DNA from 3 places in the Streptomyces sp. R-07 genome. Region 1 is predicted to be linked to each of the others. Evidence: riboswitches for the same ligand, from Rfam matches in the RefSeq annotation. Region 1 holds a riboswitch; each other region holds the start of a gene.
The links. Region 1 has a riboswitch for cobalamin ahead of ACN9M0_RS07870 (cobalamin biosynthesis protein). Riboswitches for the same ligand answer to the same signal wherever they lie in the genome.
Positions count from the first base shown of each region.

Region 2: linked by a shared signal. The riboswitch ahead of ACN9M0_RS24485 (ribonucleoside-diphosphate reductase subunit alpha) and the one ahead of ACN9M0_RS07870 (cobalamin biosynthesis protein) in region 1 are both predicted to bind cobalamin.
Region 3: linked by a shared signal. The riboswitch ahead of cobN (cobaltochelatase subunit CobN) and the one ahead of ACN9M0_RS07870 (cobalamin biosynthesis protein) in region 1 are both predicted to bind cobalamin.

Region 1 covers NZ_CP183978.1:1,750,779-1,756,437, reverse strand. Annotated here, with positions in the region: gene ACN9M0_RS07880 (putative cobaltochelatase) at 1-457, opposite strand, end outside; gene ACN9M0_RS07875 (cobyric acid synthase) at 504-2,012, opposite strand; gene ACN9M0_RS07870 (cobalamin biosynthesis protein) at 2,009-2,983, opposite strand; cobalamin riboswitch at 3,019-3,158, opposite strand; gene ACN9M0_RS07865 (hypothetical protein) at 3,286-3,507, opposite strand; gene ACN9M0_RS07860 (inorganic phosphate transporter) at 3,524-4,789, opposite strand; gene ACN9M0_RS07855 (alpha/beta hydrolase) at 5,221-5,659, shown strand, end outside.
Region 2 covers NZ_CP183978.1:5,318,380-5,324,038, forward strand. Annotated here, with positions in the region: gene ACN9M0_RS24485 (ribonucleoside-diphosphate reductase subunit alpha) at 1-1,309, opposite strand, end outside; cobalamin riboswitch at 1,441-1,563, opposite strand; gene ACN9M0_RS24490 (GNAT family N-acetyltransferase) at 1,619-2,119, opposite strand; gene mctP (monocarboxylate uptake permease MctP) at 2,194-3,822, opposite strand; gene ACN9M0_RS24500 (DUF3311 domain-containing protein) at 3,819-4,082, opposite strand; gene ACN9M0_RS24505 (LuxR C-terminal-related transcriptional regulator) at 4,218-5,201, opposite strand; gene ACN9M0_RS24510 (hypothetical protein) at 5,219-5,659, opposite strand, start outside.
Region 3 covers NZ_CP183978.1:3,806,926-3,812,584, reverse strand. Annotated here, with positions in the region: gene ACN9M0_RS17350 (cobalt-precorrin-6A reductase) at 1-365, shown strand, start outside; gene ACN9M0_RS17345 (precorrin-2 C(20)-methyltransferase) at 410-1,903, opposite strand; gene ACN9M0_RS17340 (precorrin-8X methylmutase) at 1,900-2,553, opposite strand; gene ACN9M0_RS17335 (cobalamin biosynthesis protein CobG) at 2,550-3,818, opposite strand; cobalamin riboswitch at 3,897-4,031, shown strand; gene cobN (cobaltochelatase subunit CobN) at 4,108-5,659, shown strand, end outside.

The sequences.
Region 1 (5,659 bases):
CGTCGAGGAGATGGTCGATGAGATGGTCGCTGAGGAGATTGACCTCGTCGACGTACAGGATCCCCCGGTGCGCGGCGGCGAGGAGCCCCGGCTCGAAGGCCTTCACGCCCTCGGCGAGCGCCTTCTCGATGTCGAGCGCGCCGACGAGCCGGTCCTCGGAGGCGCCGACGGGCAGCTCGACCATCCGCGCGGGACGGGAGGCCCCGGGCGCGTCGTCGTGCGGCCCGTCCGGGCAGCCGGGGTCGGGCGAGCCGGGGTCACAGCTGAACCGGCAGCCGGCGACCACGGGCACGGCGGGCAGCAGCTCGGCGAGCGCGCGCACGGCGGTGGACTTGGCGGTCCCCTTCTCACCCCGGACCAGCACACCGCCCACGGCCGGGCTCACGGCGTTCAGCAGCAGCGCGAGCCGCAGGTCGTCCATGCCGACGACGGCGGTGAACGGATACCGGGTACTCATCGGGTGATCGCTCCTTCGGTTCGGGTGTCTGCGGGTCCTGGGGTCCTCACGGCGCACCCGGCGGCACGAACGGCAGCCCCGTCGGGGCGCCCTGCTCGATCAGCCGCAGCAGCGCGTCCGTGTCCGCGTGCTCCTCGATCAGGTCGCCGAGCCGGTCGAGCTGCTCCTCGCGCAGCGCGCCGAACGACGTGTCCGGCGCCGGCACGAACCGCCGCCCGGCCGCCGCCGCGACCTCCCGCAGGAACGCCCGCCGGAAGCCGTCGCTCTCCAGCGAGCCGTGCCAGTGGGTCCCCCACACGGAGCCGACCCGGCACCCGTCGAGGAACGCGTCCCCGCCGAGCACCTCGGCCACGCCGTGGTGGATCTCGTACCCCTCGACCCGCTCGCCGAGCGCCTCGCCGACCGGCCGCGCGAGGGTCTTCTCGACCCCGAACCGGACCCGTACGGGCAGCAGCCCGAGCCCGTCGACGACGCCGGCCTTCGACTCGACCTCGTCCTCGATGCGCTCGCCGAGGGCCTGGAAGCCGCCGCAGATGCCGAGCACCGGCCGGCCCTCGGCCGCGCGCCGGACGAGGGCGTCCGCGAGCCCCCGCTCCCGCAGCCACGCCAGCGCCTTGACCGTGCCCCGGGTGCCGGGCACGACGACGAGGTCCGCGTCGACGAGCTCCTCGGGCCGGTCCACGAACCGGACGACGACGCCCGGTTCGGCGGCGAGCGCGTCGACGTCCGTGAAGTTGGACATCAGCGGTACGGCGCACACGGCGACCCGCAGCACGTCCGCGCCGACCGGCGGGGCGACGACCGACTCGCGGACGGTGCCCCGCAGGGAGACCCGGAGGCCGTCCTCCTCGTCGATGCCGAGCCCGTGCGCGTACGGCAGGACACCGAAGGTCCGGCGCCCGGTGAGCCCGAGCAGCATGTCGAGGCCCGGCTCCAGGAGCGTCACGTCGCCCCGGAACTTGTTGACCAGGTAGCCGGCGACGAGCGACTGGTCCTCGGGGCTCAGCAGCGCCGTCGTCCCGAAGAACTGGGCGAAGACCCCGCCGCGGTCGATGTCCCCGACGACGACCACGGGCAGCTTCGCGGCGCGCGCGATGCCCATGTTCACGATGTCCGTGCGCCGCAGGTTGATCTCGGCCGGACTGCCCGCCCCCTCGCAGATCACGGCGTCATACGTGCCCCGGAGTTCCTCCAGGCACGCGAGCACGGGCTCGAAGAGTTCCTTCTGCCGGCCGCCGTGGTAGCCGCGGGCGCTCAGTTCGCCGACCGGCTTGCCCATGAGGACGACCTGGCTGGAGCGGTCGCTGCCGGGCTTGAGCAGGACCGGGTTCATCAGCGCGGTCGGTTCCACCCGGGCCGCCTGCGCCTGCATGGCCTGGGCGCGGCCGATCTCCGCGCCCTCCCTGGTGACGAAGGAGTTCAGGGACATGTTCTGTCCCTTGAACGGCGCGACCTTGACGCCCCGCCGGACCAGCCAGCGGCAGATGCCGGCCGTGACGACGCTCTTGCCCGCGTCGGACGTGGTCCCGGCGACGAGCAGCCCCCCACCCCTCATGCGTTCCTCCGCTTCAGCGCGCTCGCGATCATGCGGCCGCCCACGCAGGCGGCCAGGGTCAGTCCGGTGATCCGGCGGGAGAGCCGGACCGCGCGGTCGATGTCGGCGACCTCGACGGGCCGCCCCTCCCCGTTGAGGACGGGCCGGTGCTCGACCCGTCCGGCGTACGAGAGGGTCCCCCCGAGCCGTACGCCGAGCGCGCCCGCGAAGGAGGCCTCGACCGGGCCCGCGTTGGGGCTCGGGTGCTTGGCGGCGTCCGCCCGCCAGGCCCGTACGGCTCCGCGCGGGTTCCCGCCGGCGACGGTCGCGAGCACGGCGGTCAGCCGGGCGCCCGGCCAGCCGGCCACGTCGTCGAGGCGGGCCGAGGCCCAGCCGTACCGCCGGTACCGGGGGGACTTGTGGCCGACCATCGCGTCGAGGGTGTTGACGGCCCGGAAGCCGACGAGCCCCGGCACACCCGCGACGGCGCCCCAGAAGAGGGCGCCGACCACGGCGTCGGAGGTGTTCTCGGCGACGGACTCGACGACCGCGCGGGCCATCGCGGGACCGTCCAGGGACTGCGGGTCGCGGCCGCACAGGTGCGGCAGCCGCTCCCGGGCCACCTCCAGGTCCCCGGCGGCGAGGGCTCCGCCGATCGCGCGGGCTTCGCGTCCCAGGGTCGTCCCGCCGACGACGGACCAGACGGCGGCGGCGGTGAGCGCGACGGATCCGGCGCGGCTGCCCCGTACGGTACGGGCGGCGAGGGCGCCGGCCGCGACGGTGGCGCCGGCGCAGACGGCGGTGTGCAGGGCGCCCCACCCGCGGTGGTCGCGCCACAGGGCCCGTTCGACCCGGCCGGCCGCCCGGCCGAACGCGGCGACGGGATGTCCGCGGCGGGGGTCGCCGACGAGCAGATCGACGGCGAGGCCCGCGGCCGCGCCGTACGCGAAGATTCCGGTGGCTCTGGAAGGTCTGGGGGTGCGGCCGGGCATGGCGCTGTGTCCTCACTCAGGGTCCGCGCCCTGGATCGACGTGACCGGCGGCGAGAGTTCCTGACTCCCGGACCCTTCGGATCCGGTCACAGTGGCGGGACCGCGCCGGATTCGCACCGGACTTCCTCTACTGCCGCCGTAATGGCCTCGGCAGTCCACCACGGCCCGAGACAGCCGTCAACTCACCCTTGACCTGCACCGCGTCACTGTGCGAAGCACCACAAACACGGCACCGGAAACGGAGACGGCCGGGCGGCCCGCACCCGAAGGTGCGGACCGCCCGGCCGAGGTACCGGGGACCGTCAGGCGACGATCAGGTAGATGCCGTACGCCACGGCCGCCAGGCACAGGGCGAATGAGGCGTAGGCGCCGGTGCGGGCCAGGACGGCGGAGCCTCCCTGGGCGGCGGCCTGCTCCTGCTTGGAGAGGCCGATGACACCGAGGGTGAAGAGGCCCACGAGGGCGACGGTCGCCACGAGGCTGACTCCGAAGACGGAGCCGAGGGCTGCCCAGTCGATCTTCATGCTTGGTTCCAGTTCCTTAGACCGCGGCGGCGGGGGCCGGGGGAGCGGCCGGGTCCGTGGGGACCGGCGCGGGGATGGTGGTCTTCAGGTCCTCGTCCGCGACGGCGGCGACGGAACCGGCCGGCGGCGGGGTGACGGCCGCGATCGCGGTGGTCACGACGCCGTCGGGCTCGGCCTCGGTCTCGACGTCGTTGACATTGGTGTGGTCGACCGGCTGGCGGCGGGAGACGAGCCAGATGCCGACGCAGGAGGCGGCGAGGAAGGCCGCGACGACGTAGACGCCCCAGGAGCCCTGACGGGCGACGTACTCGGCACCCGCGCCGACCAGGCCTGCGGCCGGCAGGGTCAGGCCCCAGGCGACGAACATGCGGGTGGCGGTCGACCAGCGGACGACACCGCCCTTGCGGCCGAGACCCGCACCCATGACGGCGCCGGAGACGGAGTGCGTGGTGGAGAGGGAGAAGCCCAGGTGGGAGGAGGCCAGGATGACCGTGGCCGCGCTGGTCTGGGCGGCGAAGCCCTGCTGCGGCTGGAGGTCGGTGAGGCCCTTGCCCATGGTGCGGATGATGCGCCAGCCGCCGAGGGCCGTGCCGAGCGCGATCGCCGTACCGGCGGAGACGATGACCCAGACGGGCGGGTTGGAGCCGGGGGCGAGGGTGCCGCCGGCGACCAGGGCGAGGGTGATGATGCCCATGGTCTTCTGCGCGTCGTTGGTGCCGTGGGCGAGGGAGACGAGACCGGCGGAGGCGATCTGTCCGACCCGGTAGCCCTTGGCGGTGTCCTTCTCGGAGGTCTTGGCGCCGATCTTGTACGTCAGCTTCGTGGCCAGCATCGCGGCGAGACCCGCGACGATCGGCGCGGCGACGGCCGGGATGAGGACCTTGCTGACGACGACCTCGCCGTTGACGCCACTGACGCCGATCGAGGCGACGGTCGCGCCGATGAGGCCGCCCATCAGGGCGTGGGAGGAGCTGGAGGGAAGTCCGACCAGCCAGGTCACCAGATTCCAGAGGATCGCGCCGACGAGCGCGGCGAGGATCACTTCGGGCTGGATGCCGTCCTCGTTGACCAGTCCTTTGGAGATCGTCTTGGCGACCTCCACGGACAGGAACGCGCCGACGAGGTTCAGCACGGCGGACATGGCCACCGCCGTCTTGGGCTTGAGTGCACCGGTCGAGATGGTCGTGGCCATCGCGTTGGCGGTGTCGTGGAAACCGTTCGTGAAATCGAACACGAGAGCTGTCACGACCACAATGGCGAGCAGCAGCGTGATGTGTTCCATTTACCCAGGCAATCGTTTGACGTCAGTGGCTCGTCGAACGTAAGCAACCTGGGTGAACGGAAGGTGAACTGGGGCGGGCGGCGTGGTGTCCCTATCCGGTGTCAAGGGATTCCGCTTGTGGCCCCGGAGTGCCCGGTGTCCACGATGCGGTCACCGGGCAAGCACGGGGAATCCCGGTCCTCCCGGGGCACATACGACCTGCCCCGGTTCCTCCCCGCCCACCCGGTTCCGCTCCCTGGACAGCACCATCCGACCGGGGGACCCCCCTGACGAGACCCATGTCACTCCCCGAGGCGACCCCGCCCCCGTTCCTCCCACCCGTTCCCACCCGGCTCGCCCCCGCCCGTTCCCACCCGGCTCGTCCCACCCGGTCTTCCCCCGCCCGGGTCCGTCCGGTGGCAGGCCCACCCCGCCCTGCCGACACTGGGAGCGTGCGCCCGGCTACAGCGACGGCAGTGGCCGTCACCACCCTGATCGGTGTCGGCGCGGCCGCTCTCGCGGCCGGCCGGTACGCCAGCGATGTCGCCCTCAGGGCGCCGTCCGGACGACCACTGCCCGGAGACCCCAGACTCACCGTGCACGCCACGGGACCCGAGCGGGTCACCCTCACCCGCAGCCTCGCCTCGCTGCGCCCCGGCACGTACGGGATGGAGGCCCCCGGACTGCACGCCGTCCTCGGCCCCGTCCTCGACCGGGTCCCGCACACCGCCGACACCGTCGTCCGCCGCCTGGAGCGGGTCGAGCTCGGCGCCCTCGGGCCCGGCGTCCACGTCCGGCTCACCCCCCAGCTCCACCGGGGCACGCCGATCAGCGCCCTCGGGCTCGCCCACGAGGACGTCGAGATCCCCGGCGAACTCGGCCCCCTGCCCG
Region 2 (5,659 bases), 3.6 Mb from region 1:
CGATGATCTCGGTGCACAGGTTCGAGGAGTGGACGACCGTGCCGGGCTCGGCCGTCTGGTTCGCGGTCCGGTTGGACGCGTCCTTGAAGGTCATCCAGCCGTTGCCGGTCTGCGCGAGGGTCCGCATCATCCGGCCGTACAGGTCGCGGGCCGGCATCGTCTTGCGGGCCAGGCCCGCCGCCTCGGCCTTGCGGTAGGCGGCGTCGAACTCCTCGCCGTACAGGTCGACGAGCTCGGGCACGTCCGCCGGGGAGAACAGCGACCACTCGGCGTCGGCGTTGACCCGGCGCATGAACTCGTCCGGGATCCAGTGCGCCAGGTTCAGGTTGTGCGTACGGCGCTGGTCCTCGCCCGTGTTGTCGCGGAGCTCCAGGAACTCCTCGATGTCCGCGTGCCAGGTCTCCAGGTAGACCGCGGCGGCGCCCTTGCGGCGGCCGCCCTGGTTCACGGCGGCGACGGAGGCGTCGAGGGTCTTCAGGAACGGCACGATGCCGTTGGAGTGCCCGTTGGTGCCGCGGATCAGCGAACCGCGGGCGCGGATGCGGGAGTAGGAGAGGCCGATGCCGCCCGCGTGCTTCGAGAGGCGCGCGACCTGGTGGTAGCGGTCGTAGATGGAGTCCAGCTCGTCCTGCGGGGAGTCCAGGAGGTAGCAGGAGGACATCTGCGGGTGGCGGGTGCCGGAGTTGAAGAGCGTGGGGGAGGACGGCAGGTAGTCCAGACGGCTCATCAGGCCGTACAGCGCGGCCACCTCGTCGAGCGCGCGCACCGAGTCGTCCTCGGCCAGGCCGGAGGCGACGCGCAGCATGAAGTGCTGCGGGGTCTCGACGACCTTGCGGGTGATCGGGTGGCGCAGCAGGTAGCGCGAGTAGAGGGTGCGCAGACCGAAGTAGCCGAAGCGGTCGTCGCCGGCCGCGTCGATCGTCGCGTCGAGCCGCTCCGCGTGCAGCGCGACGAACTCGGCGGTGCGGTCGGCGATCAGGCCCTCGCGGTGACCGACGGCGACGGAGGCCGAGAAGCAGACGGCGCCCTGGCCGGCCGCCTCGTCGGCGATGGTGATCGTGAGGAGCCGGGCGGCGAGCCGGGAGTACGCCGGGTCGTCGGCGATCAGACCGGCGGCCGCCTCCGTGGCCAGCTCGCGCAGCTCCGCCTCGTCCGACGTGGCGCTGCGGCCGCGCAGCGCGGCGGCGGCGACCTTGCCGGGGTCGGTGTCCGGGAGGTCGGCGGTGAGATCGGTCAGGGTCCGCAGGAGTACGGTCCCGGGTCCGTCGGTCTCGATCGCTGCGGCCGGATCGGCGGGCGCGATGGTCACGTGGGGGCTCTCCCTCGCTCGGCTCGGGGCCAGGGCGGGGAGGCGGGAACGGGGCGGCCGTACGCACGGCGGCACCGCGTCCACCGACCCAACTCCGCGAGGCCCGGACGTCTGTGGCACCCGGACCGGACGGACCGGGCGCGCTGCCGGCAGGTCCTCGGACTCACCCCGTACGAAACCGCACGAAGCACACCGTTGCGGGACAGTTCCGGATTCGCGCCGGATTCCCCTGCGTCGACAGCGAGCATGAGCATACATGTGGGGGGCGCCGCTCGTGGCACCCCCCACATGTTGTGTCGGTCCCGGCAGTCACAGCTCCAGGGCGTACGTCAGCAGAGAGTGGTCGGGGATCGGCTGCCAGTCCCGGTCCGGGGTGCGGACGAAGCCCATCCGCTCGTAGATCCGGTGCGCCGAGACCATCTTCGAGTCCGTGGAGAGCACGAGCCGCGCGCACTCCGGCAGGGCCCTCGCCCGGTCCACGCACGCGCGTACGAGCGCCTCCCCGACGCCCCTGCCGCGGGCCCCGGGTGCCACCACGAGCATCCGGAACTCGGCCTCGCCGGTGACGCCGATGTCCGCCCAGGTGGTGCCGCCGGGGGCGAAGGTCACCCCGCCGATGATCCCGCCCTCCGCGTCGACGGCGACGAGCACCTCGCTCTCGCGCGCCCGCCGGGCCGTGTCGCGGAGCACGTCCAGATAGAAGTCGTCCTCGCCGTGCAGCAGCAGCCCGTCGTTCAGATAGGTCAGCCCGGTCAGGTCGCCGAGCTCCTCGTACTCCTCGGGCCGTACCGCCCTGATCGTGAAGTCCATGCGCCCCAGTCTGCCTCCGCCGCACGCGAAGGGGCCCGGAGTTTCTCCGGGCCCCTCTGGTGCGCGTCCGTGGGTCAGTGCACCGCGGCGCCGACCGTCGGGAGGTCCTTGACCCCGGCGTCGCCCGCGTCCGCCGTGTAGTCCTCCGGGGAGGTCTCGTCGACGCCCTCGGGGGCCTTGACGGCCTTGAGGACGAAGGTCAGGACGACCGTGACGACGACGTTGAGCACGAAGGAGGTGAGACCGATGTAGCCGATCTCGCCGATGCCCGGGATCTCGGCGGAGGAGCCGCCGAAGTGCTTCTGGGTCGGGCTGGCGACGCCGTACGCGGCGAGCGTGCCGTAGACCATGCCGACGGCCCAGCCGGCGAGCAGCGCCCAGCGGTGGAACCAGCGGGTGAAGAGACCGCCGACGAGCGACGGGAAGGTCTGCAGGATCCAGATGCCGCCGAGCAGCTGGAAGTTGATCGCGACCGTCTTGTCCATGGTCAGGACGAAGACGAGCGCGCCGACCTTCACCAGGAGGGACACCAGCTTGGAGACCTTGGTCTCCTGGGCCGGGGTGGCGTCCGGCTTGATGAAGTCCTTGTAGATGTTGCGGGTGAAGAGGTTGGCCGCGGCGATCGACATGATCGCGGCCGGGACGAGCGCGCCGATGCCGATCGCGGCGAACGCGACGCCCGCGAACCAGTCGGGGAACATGGTCTCGAAGAGCTGCGGGATGGCGAGCTGGCCGTTCTTGACCTTGATCCCGGCGGCGATCGCCATGAAGCCGAGCAGCGCGAGCAGGCCCAGCATCAGCGAGTACAGCGGCAGGATCGTGGTGTTGCGGCGGATGACGTTGCGGCTCCGGGACGACAGCGTCGCCGTGATGGAGTGCGGGTACATGAAGAGCGCGAGCGCCGAGCCGAGCGCGAGCGTCGCGTACGTCCACTGGCCCGCCTCGCCGGGCACGAGCGCGCCCTTCGGCTTGCCGGTGGCCGGGTTGACCGTCGCGTACGCCTCGCCGGCCTTGGCGAAGATCTCGTCGAAGCCGCCCAGCTTGATCGGGATGTAGATGATCGCCACCGCGATGACGATGTAGATCAGGGTGTCCTTGACGAAGGCGATGAGCGCCGGGGCGCGCAGGCCGGAGGAGTACGTGTACGCCGCGAGGACACCGAAGGCGATGAGCAGGGGCAGGTCCTTGACGAACCAGTTGGTGCCCTCGCCGCCGCCGACGCCCATCACGTCCAGGACGGCCTGGATGCCGACGAGCTGGAGCGCGATGTACGGCATGGTGGCGAGGATGCCGGTGACCGCCACCGCGAGCGAGAGGCCCTTGGAACCGAAGCGGCCGCGCACGAAGTCGGAGGTGGTGACGTATCCGTGCTTGTGCGAGACCGACCAGAGGCGCGGCAGGAAGGTGAAGATCAGCGGGTACACCAGGATCGTGTACGGCACGGCGAAGAAGCCGGCCGCGCCCGCCGCGTAGATGGCCGCGGGGACGGCGACGAAGGTGTACGCCGTGTAGAGGTCGCCGCCGAGCAGGAACCAGGTGACCCAGGTGCCGAACGAGCGGCCGCCCAGACCCCATTCGTCGAGGCTGTGCTCGTTCTCGGCCTTGCGCCAGCGCGCGGCCAGGAAGCCCATGACCGTGACGGCCAGGAAGAAGAAGACGAAGACGCCGAGCGCCACGCCGTTCACGCCGGTCACGTCCTTCATCGCGCGTCACCTCCCTTGCGGGCACGCTGGTCCAGCTGCCACAGCTTGTACGCGACCATGGTGAGCACCGTGGAGATCAGCACCCAGAGCATCTGGTACCAGTAGAAGAACGGGATGCCGGCGAAGAGCGGTTCGACCTTCGCGTAGGAGCTCACCCAGAGCATCGCCACGAACGGGGCGAACAGGCAGAGCGCGATCACCACCCGCAGGGCTGTGATGGTCGGTTGTTTCCCTTGTGTCGCATCTGGCGTGTCTGACATGGCGATTCCCGTCCCCTCGCTGATCACCTCGGTAATGCTGGGGAAATCTAGGGGACTGCTCCCGTGCTGGGAACCCCTGTCCGCATAACGGAAGCGATTCTTCGGGGCTTCGTCGGAGCCGGCCCCCTCGCCGCTTCAGAGCCAGCCCTCCTTCGCCGCCCGCACGCCCGCCTCGAACCGGCTGCGCGCGCCCAGGCGGTTCATCAGCTCCGAGCTCATCCGGCGGACGGTCCGCAGCGAGACCCCGAGCCGCCGGGCCGCGATGTCGTCCGTGCAGCCGATGCCCAGGAGCATCAGCAACTCCCGCTCCTGCGGGGAGAGGTCGTGCGCGTCGCGGCGCGGGGCCTCGCCGAAGGGGGTGCCCGCGTCCCACAGCCGGTCGAAGAGCACCACGAGCGCGTGGACCAGGCCGGGGCTGCGCACTTCGAGCGCGCCCGCGCGGCCGTCCTCCGGGTCGACGGGGACGAGCGCGGCCTCGCGGTCGACGATCACCATGAGCATCGGGACCACGGGCACGGTCCGCGCCTCGCCGCCGAGGTCGCAGTACCAGCGCACGTACTCGACGGTCGGCGGGTCGTTGCGGAAGCTCTCCTGGTAGATCGAGCGGATCTTCACCCCGCGCTCCAGGGCGAGTTGGTCGAGCGGCTGGCTCGCGTCCATGGTGTCCGGGAGCTGGGCGCCGCCGGGCAGCAGCGAGAGGCACTCGGTGCGGGCGTTCGCGGCCAGGTCCTCCAGCCGTTCGCGGACCTGGTCGAGTCCCGTGATGCGGTCCACGAGGTCGTGCCGGACGCCCGGTTCGGGGCAGTCGGCGTACGAGGCGAGGATGCCGGCCACGGCCCGGCCCGCCTGCTCGACCTGGCGCTTGCGCTTGCTCAGCTCGGCCTCGGCGCGGGAGAGCAGGAAGGAGAAGCCGACGTCCGGGTTGAAGGGTTCGGCCTGGCCCGAGGAGTCGTCCATGAGGACGAGCTTGAGGTCCGCGAGACAGGCGAGAGCCTCGCGGACCTCCGGTTCGGGGCGGCCCAGATGGGCGGCCATCTCCGTCACGTCGTACTCGGGCCGCTCCAGGAGCAGGCGGTAGACGGCCTCCGTCGACTCCTTTATGCCGAGCGCCTCCAGCATCAGGTATCTCCCCCTCGTCACGTTCCGTCGCGCGACCGGTCGTACTCGTGATCGCGGTCGTCGATGCTAGAGGGGAGGAGCGGTCTAGGTCTAGACCAATCGAGGTGAACTCCGGGATGCGCTCCCGTCCGTACGCCGGCCAGCGCGTCGCACACCGCGCCCGCCGCGAACCCCGAGACCAGCAGGGCCAGTTCGACCTGCGGGCCGATCCCCACCGCGAGCACCGCCAGCGCGCCCGCGCCCGCCGCCACCGGACCGGCCCAGCCGGGCCCGCCCGCCGCCGAGGCCGCCGCCCGCTCCAGGGACACACAGAACGCGAAGGCGCCCACCACCAGCGGCACCCAGCCCGTCACCGCGCCGGTCCCCGCCGGGCCCCACTGCCACAGCACCACCAGCGCCCCCGCCGCCGCGCCCGCCGCGAGCAGCCCGCCGATCACCGCCCGCCCCGCCGCGCCCGG
Region 3 (5,659 bases), 2.1 Mb from region 1:
ACGGCCTCGGCGACCGCGTCTTCCTGACGACCGGCCGCATGGGACTCGCCGCGTTCGCGGCCTGCCCCCAGTGGTTCCTGGTCCGCTCGGTGGACGCCCCGGACGCCCCGATGCCGGCCCGCACGGAGATCCTCCTCGACCGGGGCCCGTTCACCCTGGACGGCGAGCGGGAGATCCTGGCCCGCCACCGGATCGACGTCCTGGTGACGAAGGACAGCGGCGGCGCGGCGACGTCCCCGAAACTGACGGCGGCCCGCGAGGCGGGACTCCCGGTCGTCGTGGTCCGCCGCCCACCGGTCCCGACGGGCGTCCCGGTGGCGGCGACCCCGGAGGAGGCCGCCGCCTGGGCGGGCACCCGGCGCTAGGGGTGCCGGGGGCAGGGTGGCCCCGCCCCCGGGGTTTTCCGGAATCAGCCGTACCGGCGCGGTGTCCACGTGATCGTGCGGCCGTCGCCCCGTTCGACCGCTCGGGTCTGCGAGGAGCCGATCAGGAGGAGGGTGCGCATGTCGACCTCCGAGGGGTCCAGGGTCTTCAGGGTGAGGACCCGGACCGACTGCTCCGGGCCGCCGACGTCGCGGGCGACGACCACCGGGGTCTCCGGGGAGCGGAGTTCGAGGAGGAGGTCGCGGGCGGCGGACACCTGGTGGGTGCGGGACTTCGAGCCCGGGTTGTAGAGCGCGATGACCAGGTCGGCGGTGGCGGCGGCGCGCAGGCGGGCCTCGATGACGTCCCAGGGCTTGAGCCGGTCGGACAGGGAGACCGTCGCGTAGTCGTGGCCCAGCGGGGCGCCCGCCGCCGCTGCCGCCGCGTTCGCCGCGGTGACCCCGGGGAGGACCCGTACGGGCACGTCCGCGTACTCCGGTTCGCAGGCGACCTCCAGGACCGCCGTCGCCATGGCGAAGACGCCCGGGTCGCCGCCGGAGACCACCGCGACCTTCCGGCCCCGGCGGGCCAGGTCGAGGGCGAACTCGGCGCGCTCGGACTCGACCTTGTTGTCGGAGCCGTGCCGGATCTGCCCGGGGCGCAGCTCCGGCACCCGGTCGAGGTAGGTGGTGTAGCCGACGAGGACGTCGGCGTTGACGAGCGCGCCGCGCGACTCGGGGGTGAGCCAGGGTGCGCCCGCGGGGCCGGTGCCGACGACGGTGACCTCGCCCGTCTCCCGTACGGGGGGCTCCTGGTCGATACGGGAGGGCAGGACGGCCACCGAGAAGTACGGGACCGAGGACGGGTCGACGTCCGTCAGCTTCTCCGTGCGCTCGCCCGTCATGAACGCCCGCTCCACGTACCGCGCGTCGTCGAGGCGCCCGGCCCGCTCCAGGGCCCGCTTCACGGTGGGGAAGGTGCGGCCGAGCTTCATCACGACCGCCGAGTCGGTGCCCGCGAGGCGGGCCGTCAGCTCGTCCTCCGGCAGGGTGCCGGGGATGATCGTGAGGACCTCCTCCGCCTCGCACAGCGGCTCGCCGAGCCGGGCGGCGGCAGCGCTCACCGAGGTGACGCCGGGGATGACGGTCGTGTCGTAGCGGTCGGCGAGCCGCTTGTGCATGTGCTGGTACGAGCCGTAGAACAGCGGGTCGCCCTCGGCGAGGACGGCGACGGTGCGGCCGGCGTCGAGGTGGGCGGCGAGGCGGGCCGCGGCCTCCTCGTAGAAGTCGTTCAGGGCACCCCGGTAGCCGCCCGGGTGGTCCGTGGTCTCCACCGTGAGCGGGTACATCAGCCGCTCCTCGATGTGGTCCTCGCGGAGGTGCCCGGCGGCGATGGAGCGCGCTATCGAGCGGCCGTGGCGGGCCGAGTGGTAGGCGACGACGTCGGCCTCGGCGATCGCCTTCACGGCGGCGACGGTCATCAGGTCCGGGTCGCCGGGGCCGAGGCCCACGCCGTAGAGCTTGCCGGTCACGGTGGTCATGCCTGGATCTCCGCTTCGTGGGCGAGGGCGTTGAGCGCGGCGGCCGTCATCGCGCTGCCGCCGCGCCGGCCCCGTACGACCAGGTACTCCAGGCCGAGGGTGTTGGCGGCGAGCGCGTCCTTCGACTCGGCGGCGCCGATGAAGCCGACGGGGATGCCGAGGACGGCGGCGGGCTTCCCGGCGCCCTTCGCGATCATCTCCAGGAGGTGGAAGAGGGCGGTGGGCGCGTTGCCGATGGCGACGACGGAGCCTTCGAGGCGGTCCCGCCACAGTTCGAGGGCGGCGGCGGAGCGGGTGGTGCCGAGCTCGGCGGCGAGGCCCGGCACGGCCGGGTCGGAGAGCGCGCAGAGCACCTCGTTGTCGGCGGGCAGCCGCTTGCGGGTGACGCCGCTGGCGACCATCTGGGCGTCGCAGAGGATGGGCGCGCCGGAGATCAGGGCCTCGCGGGCGTTCGCGACGACCTGGGGGGAGTACGCGATGTCCTGCACGAGGTCGGTCATGCCGCAGGCGTGGATCATCCGGACCGCCACCTGGGCGACGTCGGCGGGCAGGCCCGCGAGGTCCGCCTCGGAGCGGATCGTGGCAAAGGACCGGCGGTAGATCTCCGTCCCGTCCTTCTCGTAGTCGAACATCCTGTTGCTCTCGCTCATCTCGTGTGGGTCGGCTGGGCGCGGGCCGCCGCGACTGCTGCGGTCAGGGAGGTACGGGGGGTGGGGACGCCGTCCACCAGGTAGCTGTCGTCGCCGGTGGCGAGGACGCCGATCCAGGCGCCGTGGGGGTGCCCGCAGCGGCGCTCGCATCCGGAGAAGTGCACGGGCAGCGGGCCGGGGGGCGCGGCGAGCGCGTCCGTCCGGACGTCGGCGAGGGACTTGGCGCAGCCGGGGCGTCCGGTGCAGGCGGTGACTCCGGTGCCGGGCGCGTCGGGGCGGGTGATCAGGCCGTACGACTCCAGTGCGGGGAGCCTGGCGGGGTCGGTCACGGCGACCACCCCGCGCCAGGGCGTGAGCCGGAGTTCGTCGGCCTCGTCGGCCAGGGCCCGCAGCTGGGTGGCGGTCAGCCGGCCGAGCGGGGCGAGGACATGCAGGGCGCGGTCGCCGAGCGGCCCGGGCGCGGGCGGCCGGGACGCGGGCAGCGGCGGTACGGGTACGGGCTCCGCCGTGATCCCGGCGCGCGCGAGAGCACCGGCCCAGTCGGGTTCGTGTCCGTCGGGCAGCTCGTGCGGCCGCCACGCCCCGTTCCCGGCGGCCTCGGCGGCGTCGAGGAAGGCGAGGGCGGCGGCGAGGGCGGCCCGGACGGCGTCGGTGGCGGCGAGGCGGAACACCCTCCCCCCAGGACTTCTTCCTGGGAGGTGCGCCCAGCCCAGCCGCAGCTGGACGGACCCGTCCTGTCCTGCGATCAAGCTCACATCGCCGCCGAGCCCGGCGACGTCTCCGCGCCCGTCGTCCAGGAGGAACAGGAATCGTCCCGAAAGGGACGCCGCCCGAGGTTCGGCGCACAGGGCGCTGTCCAGTTCACGCGCCCACAACTGCACGTCCGCGTGGCCGAGTCCGTCGAGTCCGGCGCCGGGCGAGGCCACGATGTTGCGGACGCGCTCGTGGGTGGGGGAGGGCAGCAGGCCCGCCCCGGCCAGAAGGGATGCCAGCGCCGCCCCGCAGTCCTCGGGGAGGCCGCGCAGCTCCGCGTTGCCGCGCGAGGTGATGCTGATCCGTCCGTCGCCGAGGGTCTCGGCGGCGTGCGCCAGGACCTCGGCCTGAGGGGCCGTCAGGCGCCCTGCGGGCAGGCGCAGTCGGGCCAGGCGGCCGTCGTCGGCGGGGTGCAGGCGCAGCGCCCCGGGGCAGGCGTCGCCACGGTCCCGTATGCGAGCTTCGCCCGGTTCGGGCGTCGGGGGTGGGGTGGGCGGCATGGCGGCGAGCATACCCACGGGGAACCGCCTGACCACCGGGTGTGATCCGGCCGACTCTCCCGTTCCCTCCGGCCCGGAGACCGCACGATCTAGGATGCAGATCGGCATGGGGTCCCAGGACCCCGGGGAGGAAGCCCGGTGAGAATCCGGCGCGGTCCCGCCACTGTGAGCCCGTACCCGCGAGGGAAGGGTGAGTCAGGAACTCCCTTCCCCAAGCTCTCGGCTTCGCTCGAGCAGGGGAGGCCCCAACCCATACGACCACCCGGGGCGCGGACAACCCCGAGGAAGGCCTGAGCTCGCCATGCTCCTGCTGTTGTCGCACTCCGACACCGACCTGCTCAGCGCCCGCGCGGCGAACGCCGCCCAGGGCGGCCCCGCGGTCGAGTACCGCTTCGCCAACCCCTCCCGCCTCCCCCTCGCCGACCTCCCGGCCCTCCTCGACGGCGCCGACCTCGTCGTCGTCCGGCTCCTCGGCGGAGTCCGCTCCTGGCAGGAGGGCCTGGACACGGTCCTCGCCGCCGGAAAGCCGGTCGTCGTCCTCAGCGGCGAACAGGCCCCGGACGCACAGCTCATGGAGGCCTCCACCGTCCCCGTCGGCGTCGCCACCGAGGCGCACGCCTACCTGGCGCACGGCGGCCCGGCCAACCTGGAGCAGCTGGCCCGCTTCCTCTCCGACACCGTCCTGCTCACCGGCCACGGCTTCGAGGCCCCGGCGCCCGCCCCCACCTGGGGCCCGCTGGAGCGGGTCGCGAGGAACGACAGCGGCCCGGCCATCGCCGTGCTCTACTACCGCGCCCACCACATGAGCGGGAACACCGCCTTCGTCGACGCCCTGTGCGGGGCGATCGAGGACGCCGGCGCACGGGCCGTGCCGCTGTACGTGGCGTCCCTGCGCGCCCCCGAGGCGGAGCTGATCTCCGTACTGCGCGGAGCCGACGCGATCGTCACGACCGTCCTCGCCGCGGGCGGCACCAAGCCCGCCGAGGCGCAGGCCGGCGGTGACGAGGAGGCCTGGGACGCGGGCGCGCTCGCCGCGCTCGACGTGCCGATCCTCCAGGCCCTCTGCCTGACCGGCTCGCGCTCGGCCTGGGAGGAGAACGACGAGGGCCTCTCGCCGCTGGACGCCGCCAGCCAGGTCGCCGTGCCCGAGTTCGACGGCCGGCTCATCACCGTCCCCTTCTCCTTCAAGGAGATCGACGAGGACGGCCTGCCCGCGTACGTCGCCGACGCCGAGCGCGCGGCCCGCGTCGCCGGGATCGCCGTCCGGCACGCCCGGCTCCGCCACATCCCGAACGCCGAGAAGAGGCTGGCGCTCGTCCTCTCCGCGTACCCGACGAAGCACTCCCGCATCGGCAACGCGGTCGGCCTCGACACCCCCGCCTCCGCCGTCTCGCTGCTCCGCCGCCTGATCGCCGAGGGGTACGACTTCGGTCCCGTCGAGGACCTCCCCGGCCTGGTCTCCGGCGACGGCGACGAGCTGATCTACGCCCTGATCGAGGCCGGCGGCCACGACCAGGACTGGCTGACCGAGGAGCAGCTCGCGAAGAACCCGGTCCGCATCCCGGCCGCCGACTACAAGCGCTGGTACGCGACGCTGCCCGAGGAGCTCCGCACACACGTCGAGGAGCACTGGGGCCCGGCTCCCGGCGAGATGTTCCTCGACCGCTCCCGCAACCCGGAGGGCGACATCGTCCTCGCCGCGCTCCGGCGCGGGAACCTGCTGATCCTCATCCAGCCGCCGCGCGGCTTCGGCGAGAACCCGATCGCGATCTACCACGACCCCGATCTCCCGCCGTCCCACCACTACCTGGCCGCCTACCGCTGGATCGCCGCCCGCGCCGAGGACGGCGGCT